3 regions of the Streptomyces winkii genome follow, and region 3 is predicted to be linked to each of the others. Evidence: riboswitches for the same ligand, from Rfam matches in the RefSeq annotation. Region 3 holds a riboswitch; each other region holds the start of a gene.
What was found. A riboswitch is a leader RNA that binds a small molecule or an ion and turns the genes downstream of it on or off. The one in region 3 is predicted to bind cyclic di-AMP.
Positions count from the first base shown of each region.

Region 1: linked by a shared signal. The riboswitch ahead of QQM67_RS01665 (C40 family peptidase) and the one ahead of QQM67_RS05110 (transglycosylase family protein) in region 3 are both predicted to bind cyclic di-AMP.
Region 2: linked by a shared signal. The riboswitch ahead of QQM67_RS21560 (M23 family metallopeptidase) and the one ahead of QQM67_RS05110 (transglycosylase family protein) in region 3 are both predicted to bind cyclic di-AMP.

Region 1 covers NZ_JASTTH010000001.1:346,491-353,777, forward strand. Annotated here, with positions in the region: gene QQM67_RS01650 (hypothetical protein) at 1-1,230, opposite strand, end outside; gene QQM67_RS01655 (cytochrome P450 family protein) at 1,542-2,747, shown strand; gene QQM67_RS01660 (hypothetical protein) at 2,821-3,174, shown strand; gene QQM67_RS01665 (C40 family peptidase) at 3,313-4,410, opposite strand; cyclic di-AMP (ydaO/yuaA leader) riboswitch at 4,418-4,593, opposite strand; gene pcrA (DNA helicase PcrA) at 4,798-7,287, shown strand, end outside.
Region 2 covers NZ_JASTTH010000007.1:21,107-28,393, reverse strand. Annotated here, with positions in the region: gene QQM67_RS21570 (Rieske (2Fe-2S) protein) at 1-664, opposite strand, end outside; gene QQM67_RS21565 (PP2C family protein-serine/threonine phosphatase) at 819-2,051, shown strand; cyclic di-AMP (ydaO/yuaA leader) riboswitch at 2,369-2,532, shown strand; gene QQM67_RS21560 (M23 family metallopeptidase) at 2,847-3,839, shown strand; gene QQM67_RS21555 (aldo/keto reductase) at 4,313-5,326, shown strand; gene QQM67_RS21550 (PPOX class F420-dependent oxidoreductase) at 5,345-5,767, opposite strand; gene QQM67_RS21545 (PIG-L deacetylase family protein) at 5,961-6,746, shown strand; gene QQM67_RS21540 (YrhB domain-containing protein) at 6,760-7,056, opposite strand; gene QQM67_RS21535 (SseB family protein) at 7,092-7,287, opposite strand, start outside.
Region 3 covers NZ_JASTTH010000002.1:162,744-170,030, forward strand. Annotated here, with positions in the region: gene QQM67_RS05095 (IclR family transcriptional regulator) at 1-421, opposite strand, end outside; gene QQM67_RS05100 (MFS transporter) at 541-2,013, shown strand; gene QQM67_RS05105 (thiamine pyrophosphate-dependent enzyme) at 2,191-3,816, shown strand; gene QQM67_RS05110 (transglycosylase family protein) at 4,065-5,006, opposite strand; cyclic di-AMP (ydaO/yuaA leader) riboswitch at 5,153-5,331, opposite strand; gene QQM67_RS05115 (response regulator transcription factor) at 5,569-6,495, opposite strand; gene QQM67_RS05120 (oxidoreductase) at 6,759-7,287, opposite strand, start outside.

The DNA.
Region 1 (7,287 bases), on a different contig from region 3:
CGGGACCGGCACATGCACCGCGCCGACCCTGACCACCATCCGGGACAGCCGCTCCGGTTCGCCCGCGCCCGGCGGCACGAAGCCCGCGCCGCGGATCTCGATGTCGTCACCGGTACGGATCGGCGCGTGCAGGTCGCCGATCTCGCGGGCCCGTACGACCGAGAGCACCACGGGACGGCCGCCCTCCGCGTACTTGCCGGTGAGATACGTCGCCGCGGAGACGATCACCAGCAGAGCCAGGCCCCATGGCAGGTCGGGCAGTTGGTCGGGCTGGCGTGCGAGACGGACGGCGGCGAAGACCACGGCGACGCCGCTGACCAGGACGTACTGCACGTCGCAGAACGAGCCGCGCCCCGAGTCGTCGGTGAGCAGGTCGGAGGCGCGGGGACGGTCGGCGCGCACCTTCTGGAGGCGCTGGTGCTGCACGCGCACCGCGACGGTGCGGCGTACGAAGACGGCCACGGCACAGCTCAGGGCGAGGACGGTCAACAGCCCCGCGCCACGGGAGAGTTCAAGCCCCTCGATCAGAGCCTGACGCTCGGACGGACCGGAGCGGCCCGCGAGTTCGAGCGCGAGGACGAGGATGTCGTACACCGCGAGGAGCACCCAGGACGCCGCCACCGTGCGCGACGTGGAGAGCCTGTTGTCCTCGCCGATGAGCGGGGCCAGTGCTCCGCCGCGCGCCCTGTGCAGATGCGCGGCCAGCGAGACCGCGCCCGCCGCGAGCACGGCGGCGATCAGTGAAGCGGTGCGCCCGGCCGTCCATCCCACCACCAGTGCGGTGAGCAACTGCGCGACGAGCAGCGCCCCGACGGCGGCCCAGACGCCGATGACGGTGTGCCGCCACACGGAGCCCAGCCGCACCGCGCCCTCTTCGCGCGCCCGGTCGGCGACCGTACGGGCGGCACGCGTCAACTCGTCGGAGACCCACTGGCGCGAGGCGCCGGGCGAGTGGGCGAGGGCGGCGGGAAGGCCCTTCCCGGCGGCGAGTTCGTCGCGGCGGCGGCGGAAGTCCGCCAGGGCCTTCCGGTGTCCCTCCCGGGCGCCGTGCGGGCAGTCGCCGCAGGTGCAGGAGGTGGAGTGGGCACGCGGCGAGCCGCCTGACGAGGTTCCCGAAGCGGTCCCTGATGCGCTGCCCGAAGAGGCGCCCGAGGAGACGGACTTCTGGAGCGGGACGGCCTCGTCGCCTTCGCCGCCACCGCCGCTCGTTCCGTCCCGTGCCGTGTCCACGGCCACTGTGCAACCCCGCCTCTCAACACGTGCGTGAAAGGCGCATTGTGCCTTACGGGCAGAGGGACGACGGCGGCAGGGCGCCGTTCGTCACCCGGCCGTGTGAGACGGGGCTTCGCCGGTCGACGCGGCGCCTCCCGGCAGGACGACGGCAGGGGGCACCGCCCGGGCTGGAGGCCCGAGGGGGCCCGTCCGGGCGTTGCGAGGATGCGCTCAATTGTCCGAAATCGAGGTTCTTCCAGGGCAGCTGCGGCGGCTAGCGTGCCGGGGGACCCGGAGCAGCACCGACTCGACCACCCTTGGGGGAACACATGGCGGCGGACGGCATCGCCGAACTGTCCCAGCTCAGCCCCGACTTCGTCCGCGATCCCTACCCCGTCTACGCCGCACTGCGAGCCGAGGCCCCCGTGCACCACGTGCGCGCCCCCGGCGGCGAGGAGTTCTGGCTCGTCGTCGGTCACGAGGCGTGCCGCGCCGCTTTCACCGACCCGCGGCTGAGCCGCGACTGGCTGGGACACGGCGGCTTCGACCGGATCGACAACACCGCGGAAGCCCAGCCCGCGATGGCGCACATGCTGATGGCGGAGCCGCCCGACCACACGCGGCTGCGGCGGCTGGTGGCCGGGGAGTTCACGCCGCGCCGCATCGCGCGGCTGGAGCCCCGCATCCAGGAGATCACCGACGATCTGCTCGACGCGATGCTCACCGGGGACGAGCGGCGCGCCGACCTGATCGCCTCCCTCGCCTTCCCGCTGCCGATGACCGTCATCTGCGAACTGCTCGGCGTCCCGGAGCTGGACCGCGAGGCCTTCCGCGGCTGGTCCAACGAGATGGTCGCCCGCACCAGCCCCGAGGCGGAGCAGCGCGCGTACGAGGAGATGCCCGCGTATCTCGCGGGGCTCATCGAGTCCAAGCGAGCCGATCCGGGCGAGGACGTGCTCAGCAAGATGATCCACGCCGTCGACGACGGCGGCGACCGGCTCTCGCCCGACGAACTCATCGGCATGTCGGTGCTGTTGCTCATCGCCGGCCATGAGACGACCGTCAACCTCATCGGCAACGGCATGCGCGCGCTCTTCGACCACCCCGGCCAACTCGCCGAGCTGCGCTCGGACTTGAGCCTGATCGACGGAGCCGTGGAGGAGATGCTCCGCTACGACGGCCCCGTCGAGACGTGCACGGAGCGTCTCGCGGTCGAGGACGTGGAGATGGGCGGCGTGACCGTGCCGGCGGGCTCGACCGTGCTGATCGCCATGGCCGACGCGGACCGCGACCCGGAGCGTTTCAAGGAACCGGACCGCTTCGACATCCGGCGCGACGCCCGCGGCCACATCGCCTTCGGGCACGGGCTGCACTACTGCCTCGGGGCCCCGCTGGCCCGGCTGGAGGGGCGGGTCGCGATCCGTTCACTGCTGGAGCGCTGCCCCGGCATCACGGCGGACGCGGACGAGTCGGCGCTCCAGTGGGTGCCCGGGATGCTGATGCGTGGAGTGAAGCAGCTGCCGGTGCGCTGGTGAGCCGGCCCGCGCCCGGCCCCCAGGGGGAGGCCGCGTCCGGCCGGAGACGGGACGGGCCATAGGCTCCCGAGCCATGGACGTACTCATACACGTTTTCGTCGGCCTCCACATCATCGGCATCGCGGCCCTGCTGGGCGGCTTCTTCTTCCAGATGAAGGCGATGCGTGCGGACGAGGCCCGCTTCGTGCCCGGCATGCTGCACGGCGCGTTCACCATGCTGCTGACCGGAATGGTCCTCGTCGGGCTCGACGAGGCCAACGGCGATCCCGTGAACAACGTCAAGATCGGCGTCAAGCTCGCGCTGCTCGTGGTGATTCTCGGGCTGGTGTACGTGAAGAGGGACGAGGACAAAGTGCCCTCGTCCCTCTTCGGCACGGTCGGCGCCCTGACGGTGGCGAACATCTTCATCGCCGTGCTGTGGACCTGACGTCCGTCCTGTGAGCCTTGCCGCGCTGTGAAAGCGGCGCCCTCCCCGCGGCGTTGACGGGCCCGCCGGCGAACTCGCCATGACGGCCCGCGGCTCGCCCCTGCCCGCGGGTGTGCGGACCGGGGTCGCCTCCGGGCGTCAGCCGGGGCGCACCGCCGAGTGGAAGGGCATGTAGCTGACGTCCTCGTAGGTCACGTCCGCACCCGGCTTCGGCGCGTGGATCATCTGCCCGCCGCCGACGTAGATGCCGACGTGGCTGATGTCGTCGTAGAAGAAGACCAGATCGCCCGCCTTCATGTCGGACTTGGCGACCTTCGTGCCGACCTTCACCTGGTCCCACGTCGTACGGGGCAGAGAGATGCCGGCGGCCTTCCACGCGCCCTGGGTGAGTCCCGAGCAGTCGAAGGAGCTCGGGCCCGTGGCGCCCCACACGTACGGCTTGCCCAACTGCGCCTTCGCGTAGGCGAGAACCTTCTCGACCTGTGACGAGTGCGAACCGCCGCCCGTCTGGGAGCCGTCGCCCTTCTCGGCCTCGCGGCGGGCCTCCTCGGCGCGCTCGGCCGCCTTGCGCGCCGCTTCCTGCTTCTTCTTCTCGATCGCCGCCAGACGGGCCTTCTCCTCCGCCGTCAGCTTCGACAGCAGCTTCCGCGCCTCGGCGAGCTTGTCCTGCACTTCCTGCTTGTTCTTCTTCAGCGCCTTCTGGGACGCGCTGAGCGACGCCAGCTCCTCGGTGGCGTGTTCGCGCTTGCTCTGGGCCGCCTTCCGCTGCTTCTCGAAGTCGGTGACCGCCTCCTTCTGACGGCCGGTCATCCGGTCGAGCATGTGCGTCTGCTGGAAGAACTGCTGAGGGTCCTCGGTGAGCAGGAGGGTCGCGGTCTGCGACATGCCGCCCGTGCGGTACTGCGCGGTCGCGTAGTTGCCGAGGGTGCGGCGGGCGTCGTTGAGTTTCGCTGTGCGCTCGGCCGCCTCGTCGAGGGATCTGTCGGCCTTCTTGCGCTGTGCGTCCGTCTTCTCTTTGGCCTCGTTGTACTTCTGCGTGGAGGTCTCGGCCTGCTGGTACAGCTTGTCGACCTTCTTCTTGACCTCCGAGATCGACGGCTTGTCGTCCGGGGCGGCCTGGGCGCTCTGCGAGAGCAGGGAGACGGAGGCGAGCGCGGCCGTGGTGACGCCGAGCACCCCCCGCTTCGTCGAGGCGGACTTCAGTATCCGGGTGCGCGGCTTGCGGTGGGACGCCAAGACCCGCAACTCCTTCCGTGAACCGCCTACCGGGTTAGCTGACGGGTTCGGGCTCTCGGAAGGCGGCCCTACGGGTCGTGCACGGTGCTTCCGTGGTGCGACTTCCCGATTCACCCCGGGTGCCTGCGCCGGTTGTCGGCGCACGCGGTGGGTCCCCGGCTCCGTCGGCAGCGTCTGTCGTACGACCGTCGGATGCCCGTCGGATTCGGCGGAGGCGGCCCGTGCCGACGCTTTCGCCGGACATTGGTGCGGACCGCCTGGCACGGCACCGTAGCGAGATGTGGGGCGTCTGTGAAGGCCGTTAGGTGATACGTCCGATATCTGTTCGTTATCCCGTGCGGGAGGTGGCGGCGCGGTGTCGGCGCGGCAATCTAGACTTCTCCGACGATGAGCAGCCTCTTCGACGACAGCTTCCTGGCGGACCTCGCACCCGTGCGCGCGGAGGGCAGCGCCACTCCCGGGCAGGACGGGCAGGAGGGGCCAAGTGGCCCCGAGGGGGCGGCCGGAGAGCCCCCCATCCAGGCCGGAGGCCCAGCGGGCGGCCCTGCGGGGGCCGGTCCGGGCGGCACGGGCTCGTATCACAGGGGCGGTTCGCCGCGGGTCGTCGTCGACGCGGACGCGCTGCTGGCGGAGATGAACGAGGCGCAGCGCGCGGCCGTCGAGCACACCGGCTCGCCGCTGCTGATCGTCGCGGGCGCCGGCTCCGGCAAGACCCGGGTCCTCACGCACCGGATCGCCTACCTCCTGGCGGCACGACATGTGCATCCCGGGCAGATTCTCGCCATCACCTTCACGAACAAGGCGGCGGGCGAGATGAAGGAGCGGGTGGAGGAACTCATCGGGCCCCGCGCCCAGTCGATGTGGGTGTCCACCTTCCACAGCGCGTGCGTACGCATCCTGCGCCGCGAGAGCAAGAAGCTCGGCTTCACCTCGTCCTTCTCGATCTACGACGCGGCGGACTCGAAGCGTCTGATGGCGCTGGTCTGCCGGGATCTCGACCTCGATCCGAAGCGGTATCCGCCCAAGGCGTTCAGCGCCAAGATCTCCAACCTCAAGAACGAACTGATCGACGAGGAGGACTTCGCGGGGCAGGCGTCGGGGGCGTATGAGAAAACTCTCGCCGAGGCGTACACGATGTACCAGGCGCGGCTGCGCGAGGCCAACGCCCTCGACTTCGACGACATCATCATGACGACCGTCCATCTGCTCCAGGCGTTCCCCGACGTCGCTGACCACTACCGGCGCCGCTTCCGCCACGTGCTCGTCGACGAGTACCAGGACACCAACCACGCCCAGTACATGCTGGTGCGGGAGCTGGTCGGCACCGGCGAGGCCCCGAGTGAGGGCGGCGGTGAGGTCGCGGGTGAGGGAGCCGCTGAGAGTGCCGTCCAGGGCGAGGGCACCGGCGGGGGTGAGGAAGGCGAGCGGCCGCGCCCGGCGCCGAAGCGCGCCGAGCTGTGTGTCGTAGGCGACGCGGACCAGTCGATCTACGCCTTCCGCGGCGCCACCATCCGCAACATCCTCCAATTCGAGGAGGACTATCCAGACGCCACGACGATCCTCCTCGAACAGAACTACCGCTCCACGCAGACGATCCTCAGCGCCGCCAACGCCGTCATCGAGCGGAACGAGAACCGCCGCCCGAAGAACCTGTGGACGGAGTCGGGCGCCGGCGCCCGCATCACCGGCTACGTCTCGGACACCGAGCACGACGAGGCGCAGTTCGTCGCGGACGAGATCGACCGGCTCACCGACGAGGGCGAGGCGCGCGCCGGCGACGTCGCCGTCTTCTACCGCACCAATGCGCAGTCACGTGTCTTCGAAGAGGTCTTCATCCGCGTCGGGCTGCCGTACAAGGTCGTCGGCGGCGTCCGCTTCTACGAGCGCCGTGAGGTGCGCGACGTACTGGCCTATCTGCGGGTGCTGGCCAACCCGGAGGACGCGGTGCCGCTGCGCCGCATCCTGAACGTGCCCAAGCGCGGCATCGGTGACCGGGCCGAGGCGATGATCGAGGCGCTCGCGCTCCGCGAGAAGATCACGTTTCCGCAGGCGCTCGCGCGCGTGGACGAGGCGTACGGGATGGCCGCCCGCTCGGCCAACGCGGTGCGGCGTTTCAACGTACTGATGGAGGAGCTGCGCACGGTCGTCGAGTCGGGCGCCGGACCCGCGACGGTGCTGGAGGCCGTGCTCGAACAGACCGGCTATCTCGCCGAGTTGCAGTCGTCGACCGATCCGCAGGACGAGACGCGCATCGAGAACCTCCAGGAACTGGCCGCCGTGGCCCTGGAGTTCGAGCAGGAGCGCGGCGAGGAGGAGCCGGGCACGCTCGCCGACTTCCTGGAGCAGGTGGCCCTCGTCGCGGACTCCGACCAGATCCCCGACGAAGAGGCGGGCGAGGAGACCGGCGTCATCACGCTCATGACCCTGCACACCGCCAAGGGCCTCGAGTTCCCGGTGGTCTTCCTCACCGGCATGGAGGACGGCGTCTTCCCGCATATGCGCGCCCTGGGGCAGACGAAGGAGCTGGAGGAGGAACGGCGGCTGGCGTACGTGGGCATCACGCGGGCCCGCAGGCGGCTCTATCTGACGCGGTCGGTGCTGCGGAGCGTGTGGGGGCAGCCGTCGTACAACCCGCCGTCCCGGTTCCTGGAGGAGATCCCGGACCACTACGTGGACTGGAAGCGCACCGGAGCGGCAGCGGGAGGCGGTGCGAGCGGCGGCGGGGGCATCGGCTCCGGCATCGGCGCCGGGCTCGGTGCGGCAGCGTCCCTGGCGGGCGGTGCGGGCGCGGGGCAGCGTCGAGGCGGGCCGAGCGGCTTCGCGACGCGGCGTACGTCGGACCGTCCTGTCGTCTCGCTGTCGATCGGTGACCGTGTC
Region 2 (7,287 bases), on a different contig from region 3:
CCTTGCCGACGGGGAAGTCCGCCGGTGCTCCCAGCTCGTGCCAGCCCGGCTCCGTACGTACGGAGATGTCCTCGGCGTGGTTGACGGCCGCGGCCTGCCGGTACGCGAGGTGCCCGCCGAGGGCGCCGCCGACGCCGACCGCCGCGAGCCCCGCGTACCCGAGCGCGCGCCCGCGCAGGGAACGGCCGCGCAGCCGGGCGCCCAGCGACGACGCGTACAGCGCGATGGCGGTCGAGTTGGCGAGCGCGTGGATGAGACCGACGCGCATCTGCGGCTTCCGCAGCTCCGCCCAGTCGATCCATCCGGTGAAGGCGGCGGGCACCGCGGCGCCGAGCCCGGTGGTGATCAGCAGCGCGGGCGCGTAGTGCCGCCGCTTGCCCGGGATCAGATCCAGCACGGCCGCGGAGAGCCATGTGCCGATCGGGATCTGGACGAGCAGCGGATGCACGGGGTGGCCGAGCCAGTGCCCGTGCAGGACGTCGCGGTCCTCGTCGCTGAGGGGAAGCGCGTGGACGGCCCGCTGGATTCCCTGAAGCGGCGGATCGAGGCGGTGGTCGTGCTCGGTCTTCTCGATGGCGGCGAGCACCCGTCCCTGCCGCTCGGGGTGGGGCAGTACGGCGCGGAGGGCGCCGGCGCAGGCAAGCAGCTTCTGTGAATAGGACATACCGCCCGGTTCCCGTCAGAACGCCGGGCAAACGGCGCCGCACGGCGGCCGGTGCGGCGCGTACGGCTCGTACTGCCCGTACTGACGCCGTCGGTGCCGGTCCGCCGCGGCCGCTTGAGTTGCCCGGTCCGATGCCGCCCCTCACCGTGGAACAGTGGAGGAGCCCCGCGGTGACAGGTCGGTCCGGCGGAAGCCGCGGAAGACGCCGGGCAGGGAACGGCGGACTCCGCGGACGCGGCCGGGCGGGGAATGGCCGCGGACACCGCGGGCGGCGGGCCGGAGCACACCGCTGCGCCGGATCATCAGCGCGCCCGGGGCGGCACGCCTCTTCGCGCTGCCCGTGCCCGCCGTGCTGATCACGGTCGGAGTCCTGCTGAGTGTGACCACCGATCAGGGGCTGCCGGGCTCTCCGTTCTTCACGGTCGCCCCACTTGTGGCGGCACCCTTCGCCTCGACCCTCGTGACCGCTCTGACGGGCTGCGTCTCCGCGGCCGCGCTCGCCCTGGTCCTGCTGTTGGTGACCACTCCCCGCGAACAGGACGACCTCACCACGGTGGTCACCGTCGCCGCCGTCGGGCTCCTCGCCGTCGGCATCAACCTCCTGCTGCGCCGCACGGGTGCGGCCCTCGCCTCCGTACGGACCATCGCCGAGAGCACTCAGCTCGCGGTGCTGCCCGCACCGCCCTCCCGGATCGGCGACCTGCGGATCGCGGCACGCTACGAAGCGGCGCAGAGCGACGCCCGCATCGGCGGCGATCTGTACGCCGTGCACGAGACGCCGCGGGGAGTGCGCCTGATCGTCGGGGACGTACGGGGTAAGGGAATGGAGGCCGTACGGGCTGTGGCGGTCGCCGTCGGAACCTTCCGGGAGGCCGCCGACCAGGAGGCCACCCTCGAAGCGGTCGCCCGGCGCCTCGACCACGCGCTGCTGAGGGAGCGGCAGCGCCGGACCGGAGCGGACGCCTACGAGGACTTCACCACCGCGGTGATCGCGGAGATCCCCGCGGGGAACTCCAGCTCTCTGCGGCTCCTCAACCGCGGGCATCCGCCGCCGCTGCTCCTCGCCGGCGGACGCAACGAATTCCTCGAACCGGCGGAGCCCGCGCTGCCGCTCGGCATGTCCGAACTGGGCCAATGGCCCGACCACGTCGACGAGATCACGTTCCCGCACGGCATGCAGATCTTCTTCTACACGGACGGGCTGTCCGAGGCGCGGAACAAGGCGGGCGCCTTCTTCGAGCCCGGCACGAGGCTCGCCGGCCGCGTCTTCCGCGACCCCGACGCGCTGCTCGACGCCGTGCTCGCGGACGTCGCCGCGTACGTCGGCGGCGAGGCCACGGACGACCTGGCGCTGGTGGCGGTGCAGCGCGGCGACGGAGCGGAGTGACGGCCTTTCGGGCAGCGGACGCCGAGCCGCCGCTCCGCCGGCCCGGTCACACCCGCGCCCAACTGACGCTCCTTCACGTACGGTTCACCGGTCACGCACAGCGATCCCACGCGCGGTGCAGAGTGACGGCACGCCCCAATTGACCCCACCTGTCCGGGAAGATGCAGCTCACGTGGCTACAAATCTCGCCGGAACCGCTTGGAATCACGGCCACGGCTCTATTAACGTTCCATAACGCAGCGCGGTCGTCACTGCCGTCACGAGAGACGGCTCCGTGCGCCGTCGCCGAATCCTGAACGTGCACCACCCCGAGCCACAACTCGATACCGCTGCACCAAAGGAACCGGGGAACCACCCCCTGCCGCTCGACGCGGCGGGGATGGGGTGAATCGGCAAGTTCCGCCCACGGGCGGGCAGTTCGTAGGAGACCTTCCTGCTCCGAACCCGTCAGCTAACCCGGTAGGCGAAAGGGAAGGAAAGGAGAACGCCCCCGTGGCGTCCAACAGGCATGCCCCCGAGGGCACGTACGACCCGTACCTCGAAGACGAAGAGTCCGGCAGATACGGCGACTACGGCTCCTACGGCGACGACGGCGCACACCATCGGTTCGACCGCTTCGGACCGGCGTACCAGCAGTCCGGCGAGTACGACACGTACGCCTCGCAGCTGACCGAGACGTACGACGCGTACGAGACGGACGGCGGTTCGCACGGCACGTACGGCTACGGCTCCGACGGCTACGGCTACGGCTCCGACGGGGCATACGCCACGCAGGAGTTCGCGCCCGAGTTCGGCATGTACGAGTTCGGTGCGGGTGAAGTGCCGCCCGTTCCGGACGCCTTCGGCACCGCTCCCGGCGGCCCCGCCCCCTTCGAGGAGTGGAACCCGACCGAGGACGACGTGCGCCCCGTGCGCGGGCGGCACAAGCTGGCCAAGCAGCGTGGCGGCAGCATGGCCCGCAGCGGCGCCGTACTCGGTGTCGGCATGATCGCGGCGGTGGGCGCGGGCGGCATGGCCACCGCGCAGGAGAAGCCGTCGACGTCCATCTCGATGCAGGACGTCGCGAATGCGGCGGGCAAGGCCAAGGACCTGCCGGGCGTCAAGCTTCTCTCCGGCGGCTCCGAGGACACCGTCGCAGGTCAGCCCCTCACCCAGGCCGCTCTCACCGAGAGCGACACCAAGGCGGGGCGTACGGACGCCGGCGAGGCGCTCCGCTCCCGCATCCTCGATCAGGCTCAGCAGCAGCAGTCGCAGGCGGAGAACTCCGCGAAGGACGCCGCCATCGCGAAGGCCGCGGACGCGGCGCAGGCGAAGGCCGACAAGGCACAGAAGAAGGCACTCGCCGAGCAGCGCCAGAAGGCGGAGGACGCACGCCTGGCCAAGCTCGCCAAGAGCTTCAAGCTCCCCGTCTCGGGCTACCAACTCACCTCCACCTTCGGCGAGTCCGGCAGCCTGTGGTCCAACGGCCACACCGGCCAGGACTTCGCCGCCTCCTCCGGGACGCCCATCAGGGCCATCCACTCCGGGACCATCAAGGAGGCGGGCTGGGCCGGCTCGTTCGGCTACCGCACGATCCTGAAGCTGGACGACGGCACCGAACTCTGGTTCTGCCACCAGTCGTCGATGAACGTCTCCGCGGGCCAGAAAGTCCGTACGGGCGAGCTCATCGGCCGCGTCGGCTCCACCGGGAACGTCACGGGTGCCCATCTGCACCTGGAGGTCCACCCGGGCGGAGGCGCCGCCATCGACCCCCTGGCGTGGCTGCGGGGCAAGGGCCTCACGCCCTGACGCCCTGGCCGCGGACGGGCCGCGGCGTCCGGCACCGGACCCGGCCCGGCCCCTGGCGCACGCACACGGTCACCGCTACCGTCACCTCTCCGACACCGCTGCGGAGGCACGGCGCACGACGCATGGTGCCGCCGTCACACGCACCCGTACGAGGACTCGTACACGCGGCGGCTTCTCCCCTCCCGCGGGCGTGACGCCGTATCTCAACATCTCCACATGCACGACTGGCCGACGTGATGACTTGTCGCGCCGCCGCCGCCTCGCACCGTCGAGGTGCGCTGGACCACGCACGACTCGCCCATGCCCCTCGGCGTACACAAAGGAGGGGACGAGGCGGCGGCGGACGGGGGCCTGTCATCTTCGGGCACGGCCCCACCCCCATGCTCCGGCGGTCCTGGTGGACCACCCCCCGACACCAGGACCGTCGGTCTTATCTCTCCGGCCGGGCGCGGCGACGCGCTACCGTCGGGTGCATGTCTGAGCCCAACTCCCCTGACGCCACTGCCCCGGCGAGCGCCGGGCTCGCCTCGCGCCGCCCCCTCGGCCGCCTCTCCGTCTCGCCGCTGTGCCTGGGCGGGAACGTCTTCGGCTGGACGGCCGGCGAGGCCGCCTCCTTCGACGTCCTCGACGCCTACACCGCCGCGGGCGGCAACTTCGTGGACACCGCCGACTCCTACTCCGGCAGGCGCCACGGCGTCCCCGGCGGCATGGAGTCCGAGACCGTCATCGGCAACTGGACGGCGGCGCGCGGCAATCGGGACGACGTGGTCATCGCCACGAAGGTGGGGGCGAGCGCCGAACGCAAGGGTCTCTCGGCCGCCAACATCAAGGCCGCCGCCGACGATTCGCTGCGCCGACTGCGCACCGACCGCATCGACCTCTACTACACGCACTTCGACGACGAGTCCGTCGAGGTGTCCGAGATCATCACGGCGCTGGACGACCTCGTACGGGCCGGAAAGGTGCGCGAGATCGGCGCGTCCAACATCTCACCGGAGCGCCTCGACGCGTCGCTCGCCTTCAGCGCCGAGGCCGGCGCGGCCGCCTACAGCGCGCTCCAGCCGCACTACAACCTCGTCTCGCGCGACACCTACGAGGGTCCGCTCGCGGAGGCCGCCGAGCGGCACGGGCTCGCGGTGATGCCGTACTTCGCGCTGGCGATGGGCTTCCTCACGGGCAAGTACCGGCCGGGCGCCGGACATTCGGACGGCACGGACGGCACGGACGGCAGCCCGCGCGCCGAGCGGGCGTCCAAGTTCCTGGAGACGGAGCGCGGCCCCCGCGTACTGGCCGCCCTCGACCAGATCTCCGAGGCCCACGGCACCGCCCCCGCGACGATCGCCCTCGCCTGGCTCCTGACCCGCCCCACGGTCACCGCCCCGATCGCGAGCGCCCGCTCCCTCGACCAGCTGAAGCCGCAACTGGCGCTCGCGGACGTCCAGTTGACCCCGGAGGAGGCGAAGCTGCTGACGGAGGCCTCGGCGTAGCCCGCGGTCACGCCCGGATCAGCGCTGCGGCTGCCCGTACGCGTGCTGCACGCGGAGCCGCACGACGAGACGCCGGTCGGCGACCATCGCCGCCCGGTACTCGTCCCAGTCGGGATGCTCACCCTGGATCGCACGGAAGACCTCGATCAGCTCCTCGACGGTCTCGTCCTGAGGGTCGGCGGCCACGGGCGTCAACTCGGCGTCGCCCTCGGCCACGGTCCAGGCCCAGCCGTCGTCGCTGCGCACGTGGAAGCTCGCACGCGGATCGCGGAGCAGGTTGCGCGTCTTGGCGCGGTCGGCCGTGACGGAGACCCGGATGAGCCGACGGGCCGAGTCGTACGTGTAGTTGACGTTCGACAACTGCGGCCGCCCGTCCCGCTTCAGGGTCACCAGCACACCCAGCCTGTGCCCGGCGAGCAACGCGAGCAGTTCTTCATCCACGAGCCTCGGCCTGCCTCTCGGTCGTCTGGGTCTGCCTTGAGCCGATCGTAAGACCTCGTGTACGGACTCACGGGCTTTGCGAGCGGGCGTCGGTCCCGCTGGTCAGATCGAGAGGTCCCCGTATCGCTCGACCACGGTTCGGAATCGTGAGTGCCGGAACAGTCCCACTCGCGTGATCTCCCAGGAGAGGCAGATGCGAATGCCGACCCTCGTAGCCTTCCACGCCCACCCCGACGACGAAGTCCTGCTCACCGGCGGTACGTTGGCGCGGGCCGCCGCCGAGGGGCATCGGGTGGTGGTCGTCGTGGCCACGGACGGGCTCATGGGGGAGGTGCCCGAGGGCGGAGAGCCGCCGCGGATGCGGGAGTTGAGGACCAGTGCCGCCGTGCTCGGAGTCGGGCGGGTCGTGCATCTGGGGTACGCGGACAGCGGGCACGGGGCGGTGCTCTACCCCGATCCGCCCGACCGGACCCGGTTCGTACGGGCGGAGACCGAGGAGGCCGCGCGGAGGTTGGCGGAGGTGCTGCGCGAGGAGGGCGCCGATGTGCTGCTCAGCTACGACGCCAACGGCGGGTACGGGCACCGGGACCATGTGAAGGTCCACCACGTCGGGAAGCGCGCCGCGGAACTGGCGGGCACCGCACGGGTGTTGGAGGCGACCATGCCCCGCGAGGGGTTCGGCCGGCTGATGAGGACGGCGCGGTGGCTGAGCAGTTCGGTGCGGTTCGACGACGAGGCGCTGAGCCGGAGCTTCCGTCCCCGCGCGGAGATCACGCACGTCATGGACGTACGGCGGTACGCGCGCCAGAAGCAGGCCGCCCTCGCCGCGCACCGCAGCGAAGTCGCCAAGGGAGCGGGACGGATCGCGCCCGCGGCGAGGACGCTGGTCCGGCTGCCGGTGCCGCTGTTCGGGCTGCTGCTCGGGCGGGAGTGGTTCGCCGAGGCGGGCCGGGGGCGCGGAGCGCGTACGGGCTCGTAGCCCGGCCGGGGCCTCAAGGCCGGCCGTGCGGCACCTCGTTGGAGATCTGCTCGATGAACTCGGCGACCGGCTGGTGCGTCGGCGGGAAGTACGGTTCGCTGCCGTCCTTGGGGACGATCAGCACGCGCGTGAACGGCGCCTTCGTGACGTCCCCGGTCTCCAGATGCTCCCGGGAGTCGAAGCGCACGGCCCAGGCGGGCTCGTACTCCGTCGACAGCTGCGGCTGCATGACGAGCGTGAGTTCGCCGAGGTAGCCGATGCGTTCCAGATGTTCGCGGGCCCAGCGGTGGGCCTCGTCGTGCGTGAGCATCGTGCGCCTTCCAAGTGCCGGGTTCTGCATGGTGCTTATCTGCGGCTGTTCCCGCCGGTCGCGTACGCGTCGAGCGTGGCCTTGTCCGGGACGATGCCGGCCACGGGCGGCAGCACCTTGGCGCGGGCGCTGCCGGCGTCCAGGGCGACGCCGCAGGGCTGTCCGGCGGCGGGTATCACCGAGTCGAGGAGGCGCCAGCCCAGCACCTTGCGGTACACCCACACCTGCTTG
Region 3 (7,287 bases):
GCGGGTGCGGGCCCTCGCATCCGTCCGCGAAGCGGGAGTCGGCCCCGTCCAGGACGAGGAGGTTGGTCGTCTCGCCCGCCTCGTCCCGCAGCCGGGCGAGATGGCCGTGGGCGACCTGCACCAGCGTCGGCTCGTCGACCGCTCCGCGGGTGAGGCCCAGCAGCACGGGGCCGAGGCGGTAACGGCGGCCGCCGGGCTCCTGCTCGACGAATCCGTGGCCGCGCAGCGTCGTCAGCAGCCGGTGCGCGGTGGAGCGGGCCACGCCCAGGTGGTCGCTGATGTCGGTGACGCGGGCGTGCTGATGTCCGCGGAGATAGACCAGGGCGCGCAGCGCGTTGTCGACGGAACTGGCGGCGTAGACGTCGCCTTGTCTCTCCTGCCGGCCCTGTCTTTCCGGTTCCGCACGCGGTTTTTTCGGCATAGCAGAAAACGTATCGCAACCAGTTCCGCCTACCACTCCTCGCGTCTACGTTGACCGGCGGCCCGCAGCCCGGCCGCGGCCAGGCGTCCGGCACCGCATCAACCGCTGATGGAGAACCCATGAAGGCTGTACCGGGAGACCCCTCTTCAGTCGAGCCACGTACGGACGCCCCCGAGGAAGGAGGCGGCTGGCGCTCCTGGCACACCCTGTGGGTGCTGCTGCTCCTGGGCTGGACGGTGAGCGCGGCCGACCGGGCCGTCACCGGCCCCGTCGTGACCTGGATGATCGACAACGGCGTGGGCTTCCTCGCCGACGCGGAGAATCCGCACGCGCTCGGCGGCCTCGTCGGCGGGCTCTTCTTCGCCGGCTACATGCTCACCCAGTTCCCCGGCGGCTACCTCGGCGACCGCTACGGGCACCGCACCCTCATCGTCGTCAGCCTGCTCTGGGCGGGCGTCGCGACCATCCTCACGGGCGTCATCGGCGGGCTGGTCGCGTTCATCGTCATACGCGTCGTGACCGGTCTCGGCGAGGGCGCCTTCTACTCCAACGACCGCAGCCTGATCACCGCCACCACGCCCGCGCGGCAGCGCAGCCTCGGCATGGGCGTGGTCATCACGGGGCTCGCGCTCGGCATCACCATCGCGATCGTCTTCACGCCCGAACTCGTCGAATTCGGGAAGCTGTTCCTCTCGCACGTCGAGGCCTGGCGGATGGTCTTCTGGGTGCTGGGAGCCGGGACCGTCGTGGTGGGCGTCGTCATCGCCTTCTGGTTCCGCAGTCACCTCACGCTCTCCGGGCTGAGCCGTGCGACGCTCCACCTGGGCGCCTACTCGGCCGTCTCGCTGGCACTGATCATGGGCGTGTACTGGCTGGGCACGGGCGTCGGCCTGTCCGAGCTGTGGGTCGCCCTGCTCGAAGTCGCCCTCGCCGTCGGCCTGGTGATCTTCGCGCTCGTACGCAAGGGCACGGAAGTGGGCCCGGTCATCAAGAACCGCGATCTGTTCCTGATCTACCTCGTCTACATCGCCATCCTGTGGAACCTGTGGTTCTTCAGCTTCTGGTCGGTCTCCATCGTCGCCGGTGCGGCGCACTCGTCGTTCATGAGCGCCGCTCTCACCGCGGCGTTCAACGCGGGCGCGGGCATCCTGGGCTTCCCCGCGGGCGGTTGGCTCTCGGACCACGGGCTGCGGCGCGGCTGGAGCCGCAAGAGGATGATGCTGACCTTCACCGGGGCGCAGGCCGTACTGACCATCGCGTTCGCCTGGTACCTCAGCGCCGCCGCCCGTCCGTCGCTGTGGGTCATGGGTCTGCTGCTGTTCTGCGCGAGCCTGTTCTTCAACGCGCTCCAGCCCGTCGGGCACGCCCTGACCGCCGAGATCGCACCGCAGCGGCTGCGGGGCTCGGCGTTCGGCATGCAGAACCTCATCGGGGAGACGGGCGCGGTGCTCTCTCCCGCGATCAGCGGTGTGCTGCGGGACCAGACGGGAGGCTGGGAGGCGGCGGTCTGGCTGGACACGGCGATCGTCGTCGCGGGCTTCTTCGTCCTGTCGCAGGTACGCCACCGCTCGACGGAGGCGGTGGCCCAGTGACGGCCCCAAGTCGGTGATGCCGCAGCCCGGTTGAGCCCGGGACGGGCCGCACGCCCACGCGCCCTTGGACCCTGACCAGTGCCCTTGGACCCTGACCAGCACCGACTCCGAGACGGAAGTACCGAGCACCGGCAGCCGCCGGTCCTGCCCCGACACGGCAACAGGAGTTCCCCATCCATGCCCACCGTCCGCGAGGCGGCGCTCGACGTGATGCGCCGGCACGACCTGACCACCGTGTTCGCCAACCCGGGCTCGACGGAGGTGCCCTTCCTCGCCGGCCTCCCCGACGACATCCGCTTCGTGCTCGCGCTGCACGAGGGCTCCGTCGTCGGGGCGGCCATCGGCTACGCCCTCGCGCGCGAGGCTCCCGCGCTCGCGCTGCTGCACACCACCGCGGGCCTCGGGAACGCGGTGGGAGCGCTGTCCACGGCGCGGGTCAACCGCGCGCCGCTGGTCGTGATCGTCGGGCAGCAGGACCGGCGGCACCTCGTCCAGGAGCCGTTTCTCGCAGGGCACTTGGAGCAGCTGGCCGGCGACTATCCCGTACGGACGGAGACGCCGCCGCGTGCACAGGACGTGCCCGGAGCGATCGCCAGGGCCGCGCACGCCGCCCGTACGCTGCGCGGTCCCGTGCTGGTCGTCGTCCCGATGGACGACTGGGCGCAGCCCGCCGAGGAGCTGCCGCTGCCCGCGCCCGCGGAGCTCCGCCTGCCGGGCGCCGCCGACACCGGGGCCGTACGGGAGGTCGCCGGGCTGCTGGACGGGGCCTCCGCGCCGGCGCTGGTCGTCGGGGCGGGTGCGGACCACCTCGTCACTTGGGAGGCGCTGACGCTCCTCGCGGAGCGGCGCGGCTGTCCCGTGTGGCAGGAGTCGTTCGGCGCACGGGCGGGCTTTCCGCAGGACCATCCGCTCTTCGCCGGGCATCTGCCGGCGGACCGTACGCGGCTTCGGGAGGCTCTCGGCCCGCATGACGCGGTGCTGAGCGTCGGCGCTCCCGTCTTCCGCCAATACCCGTACGAGGACGGGCCGTTGGTGCACCCGGGCACACGGCTCGCGCTCGTCACGGACGACCCAGCGGAGGCGCACCGGGCACCGGCCGATCTCGCCGTGGTGGCCGCGCTGCCCGCGTTCTGCACGGCACTGGCCGAGACCGTACGCAAGGACGACGTGGGCGTCGAGCGGGCCGGAGCCCAGGCCGCGCAGGCGCGCGCGGGCCGCGCCGCACCGCCGGACCCGCCCGGGGAGGGCGAGCCGCTGCGGGCCGCGCATGTGCTGGCGGAGCTCGCGCGGCGGCTGCCCGAGGAGACGGTGCTGGTGGAGGAGACCCCGTCCAGCCGTCCCGATCTGCACGCGCTCGTGCCGGCGCGGCGTCCGATGGGCTTCCTCAGCGCCGCGATGGGCGCGCTCGGGTTCGCGCTGCCGGCCGCGATCGGCGTACGGATGGGTGCGCCGCGGCGGCCGGTTGTGGCCGTCGTCGGCGACGGGTCGTCGCTCTACCAGATACAGGCGCTCTGGACGGCTGTGCGGTACCGGGTGGGCGTCGTCTTCGTCGTCCTCGCCAACGGCCGGTACGCGATCATGGACCGGCTCGCGGACAGACACGAAGACACCGCCCCGTGGCCCGACTTCGAGGAAGTCAGCGTCTCCGGAATGGCCAGGGCACTGGGGTGTTCCGCGCGCAGTGTCGGCGGATATGCCGAACTGCTCTCGGAATTGGACGCGCTGCTGCCCGAACTCCCCGACAGCACACGGCCACTGGTTCTCGAAGTGGCGGTGCGGGCGGACGACACGTTCCAGCCGTGACGTCCAACTGCGGCGTTCCAGTTGCGAGTTCCAGTTGTGGGTTTCGGTGGAAGGTTTCCCGCGGGGGAAAAGCCGATGGCGGCCGTCCACCGAATTGCTCGGTGAACAGGCCGCCATCCGTGCCGCAATGCGTGATCCGCTCATTCACTGATTCGGGGATTCGTTCCGCCGAATCCTCGTGCCGGCGAACCGCACCGCGCATTTATCGAGTTGTCCGCCGGCAGCGTCAGGGCTGCCGGACGGGCCTGTCAGTACGGGCCGTTGACGTTGTCGATCGAACCGTACCTGGCCGCCGCGTAATTGCACGCGGCCGCGATGTTCGCGACGGGGTCGGTCATGCTGAAGGACGTGCCCTCGACGTGGTAGGTGTCGAATGTGGGCTTGATCGTCTGGAGCAGACCCTTGGACGGTGTGCCGTTCTGGGCGTTGATGTCCCAGTTGTTGACGGCGTTCGGATTGCCGCCCGACTCCCGCATGATGTTCCGCCTGATGCCCTCATAAGTGCCGGGGATGTTCTTGGCCCTCATGACGTCCAGGGCCTCGCGGATCCACCCGTCGAGGTTGTTGCCGTACTTCTGGCCGGACGGCTGCGCCGTGCCCGCGCCGGGTGCCTCGCCGCCCTGCGACTTGGAGCCCTCGGCGCCGCCGGAGCCGCCGCCGTCGCCGGAGAGCGACAGCTTCTGGCCCGGGTGGATCAGGTCGGGGTCCGAGCCGACGACCTTGCGGTTGGCGTCGTACAGCTTGCGCCAGCCGCCCTCGGTGTCGTGGTCGCGGGCGATCGCGCTGAGGGTGTCGCCGGTCTCGACGGTGTACCTCTCGGTGCTCTTCTTCTCGGACTTCTTGGACGACTCCTTCTCGGCCTTCTTGGCCGAGTCGTCCGCGGCGGGCTTGGCGTGCTTGGCCTTCTTGCCGGAGCCGGACGACAGGTCCGGCGCGGCGCTGTCCCGGCTCAGTCCGGCCTTCGGGCCGCAGGACGGCCAGGCCTGGGGGCCCTGGCTGTCGAGCACCTTCTCGGCGACGCGGATCTGCTCTTCCTTGGTGGCCTGGTCGGCGCGCGGGGCGAACTCCGTACCGCCGTGCGCGGCCCACGTGCTCTGGCTGAACTGGAGGCCGCCGTAGTAGCCGTTGCCGGAGTTTATGGACCAGTTGCCCGTGGACTCGCACTGGGCGACCTTGTCCCAGGTGTCCACGGAGGCGGCGTGCGCGGTGCCGGTGCCGATGAAGGGAAGGGCGATTCCCGCGCCGCCCGCGGTGATTGCGAGGGAGGTGCGCGAAACTCTGCGCGAGATACGGCGATTGGGCTGACGACGGTGTCGACCGCGTCCGGACATAGTTCAGTTCCTCTCCTGCGCCTGCGAGGTGAGCTGTCGGATTCGGGCTGGAGTTGCCCGGCCGTGGCGAATGCGAGGGGGCATTCGTGTGCGGCTTCACCCCTAGCCGTGCGCTTCTCGGATGCGGAACGCGCGGCGCTTACCTTGGGTCCCCCGCTCCTGCCGGATTGGGATTGTGAGCTTTCCGCGAACCGGGCGGCAGGATTCGGCGTCCCGGTCTGCGGACCACCGCACGGGAGACGCGGTGCGGTTGCACGTTAATCAGAAGGAATTCGTCACCACAAGAAAGGCGCAGAAGCCACCGCAGGAGAAGATCACCCGAATTGGCATGTACGGGTTAACCGGCCTTGTTCCATTCTCCTTGCGGTACAAGGGAATTGAGCGGGACGGATCGAAGGCCTCGTATTCGGTGTGATGCGGGTCACGGATTTTCTGTGGTGTGAATCACGTGTTCACCGCGGTCGTCAGGCCGCTTTTCCGCCTCCGCCTCGGGACGGGGCAGGTCGACGCGGTGGTAGCGGCGCTCCGGGCGGCCCGTGGTGCCGTACCGGAGCGTGACGCGGGCGGTCCCGAGAGAGACGAAGTGCTCCAGGTAGCGGCGCGCGCTCACCCGGGACAGGCCGCTGCGCCCGGCGCACTCGGAGGCCGACAGGCCGCCGGGGTCGGTCTCCGCCTCCAGCGTGGCGCGGACCAGGGCGGCCGTCTGCTCGGTGAGGCCCTTGGGCAGCCGCGCCGGGCCGGCGGGGCCGGGCCCCGCCGGGTGCGGGTGGGGTGCGCCGGGGGCGGCGGTACGGGAGGCGTCGGCGCCGCCGGGGCCGAATTGGGCGGCGTGGCCGGCGGAGTCCGCCGTGCCTGCCGTGCCTGCCGTGCCTGCCGGTGCCGCGTCGCCCGGAGCGCCCGCGGGGTCCGCCGTATCGGCGAACAGCCGGTCCACATCGCCTTGTTCGGGCTTCTGGAGGGCGGCCAGCGCCGCCCGGCGCTCCGCGTAGCGGCTCAGCCGCTCCTTCAGCAACTGCCCCTCGAAGGGCTTGATGATGTACTGCACGGCTCCGCCGCGCTGTGCCCCCCGTACGGTCTCGGCGTCGCGGGCGGCGGTGACGACCAGCACGTCCGGGCCCTCCTCGGGGGCCGCGGTTCCGCGCAGCTCCCGCAGGACCTCCAGGCCGGGCACGTCGGGGAGGTACATGTCGAGCAGCACGAGGTCCGGGCGCAGCTCGCGGACGGCCGCCAGCGCCTCGGTGCCGCTGTGCACGGCTCCCGCCACCGTGAAGCCGGGCACCTGCTCGACGAGGGTGCTGTGCAGCCGGGCCACCATGAAGTCGTCGTCGACGACGAGCACACGGATCACGGCTGCCTCCTCTTCGGGCCGGGCGGGCTGTTGCGGGTGTTCAGGCGGGTCGCGCGGGACGGACCTGGCGGATTGGACGGGCCGCACGTACTGCGCGTACTGGACGAGTGGACGGACGCAGGAAACCATGCCCGACGCCGCGCCCGTGCACCAAGGGCCCGGAACGGAGGCTTCTGAACCGAGGCTTCTGAACGGAGGCTTGAGGTGGGATTCGGCACGGAAGGCCCGGCCCGGCTCACGCCGTCCGCAGGGGCCGCACCGGGTCACAGCCCCCGGTACGTGACCCCCGTCAGCCGCTCCGAGGCCGCCCACAGCTGCGCCGCCGCGATGTCGTTGCGCGCCCACGGCGCCCGCCACGCCGGCCCCGGACCACCCCGCACCCCCAGGATGCGCGGCCCGTAGAAGGAGTCGCCCTGCACATACGGCGCCGTCGCCGCGTACAGGACGGGAGCCGCGCCCTGGTCGGCCGAGGCGCCGACCGCGTCCGTGAACAGCCGCGTGAGCCGTTCACGCCGCGGCTGCCCGGCCAGCCGCGGGCCCTTGGCCTGCAACTCGGTGCGGGCGTAGCCGGGATGTGCGGCCGTGGCGGTCAGATCGAGACCCTTGCTGTCGGCACGGTGCGCCAGCTCCCGGACGAAGAGCAGGCCGGCGGTCTTCGACGCGCCGTACGCCGCCATGGGGCGGTAGCGGCGTGCGCTGCCGAGATCGCTCATGTCGATGTTGGACATCACGTGCGCCATGCTGGCGACGGTCACCACGCGCGCACCCGGCGCGGCCAGCAGCCGCTCCAAC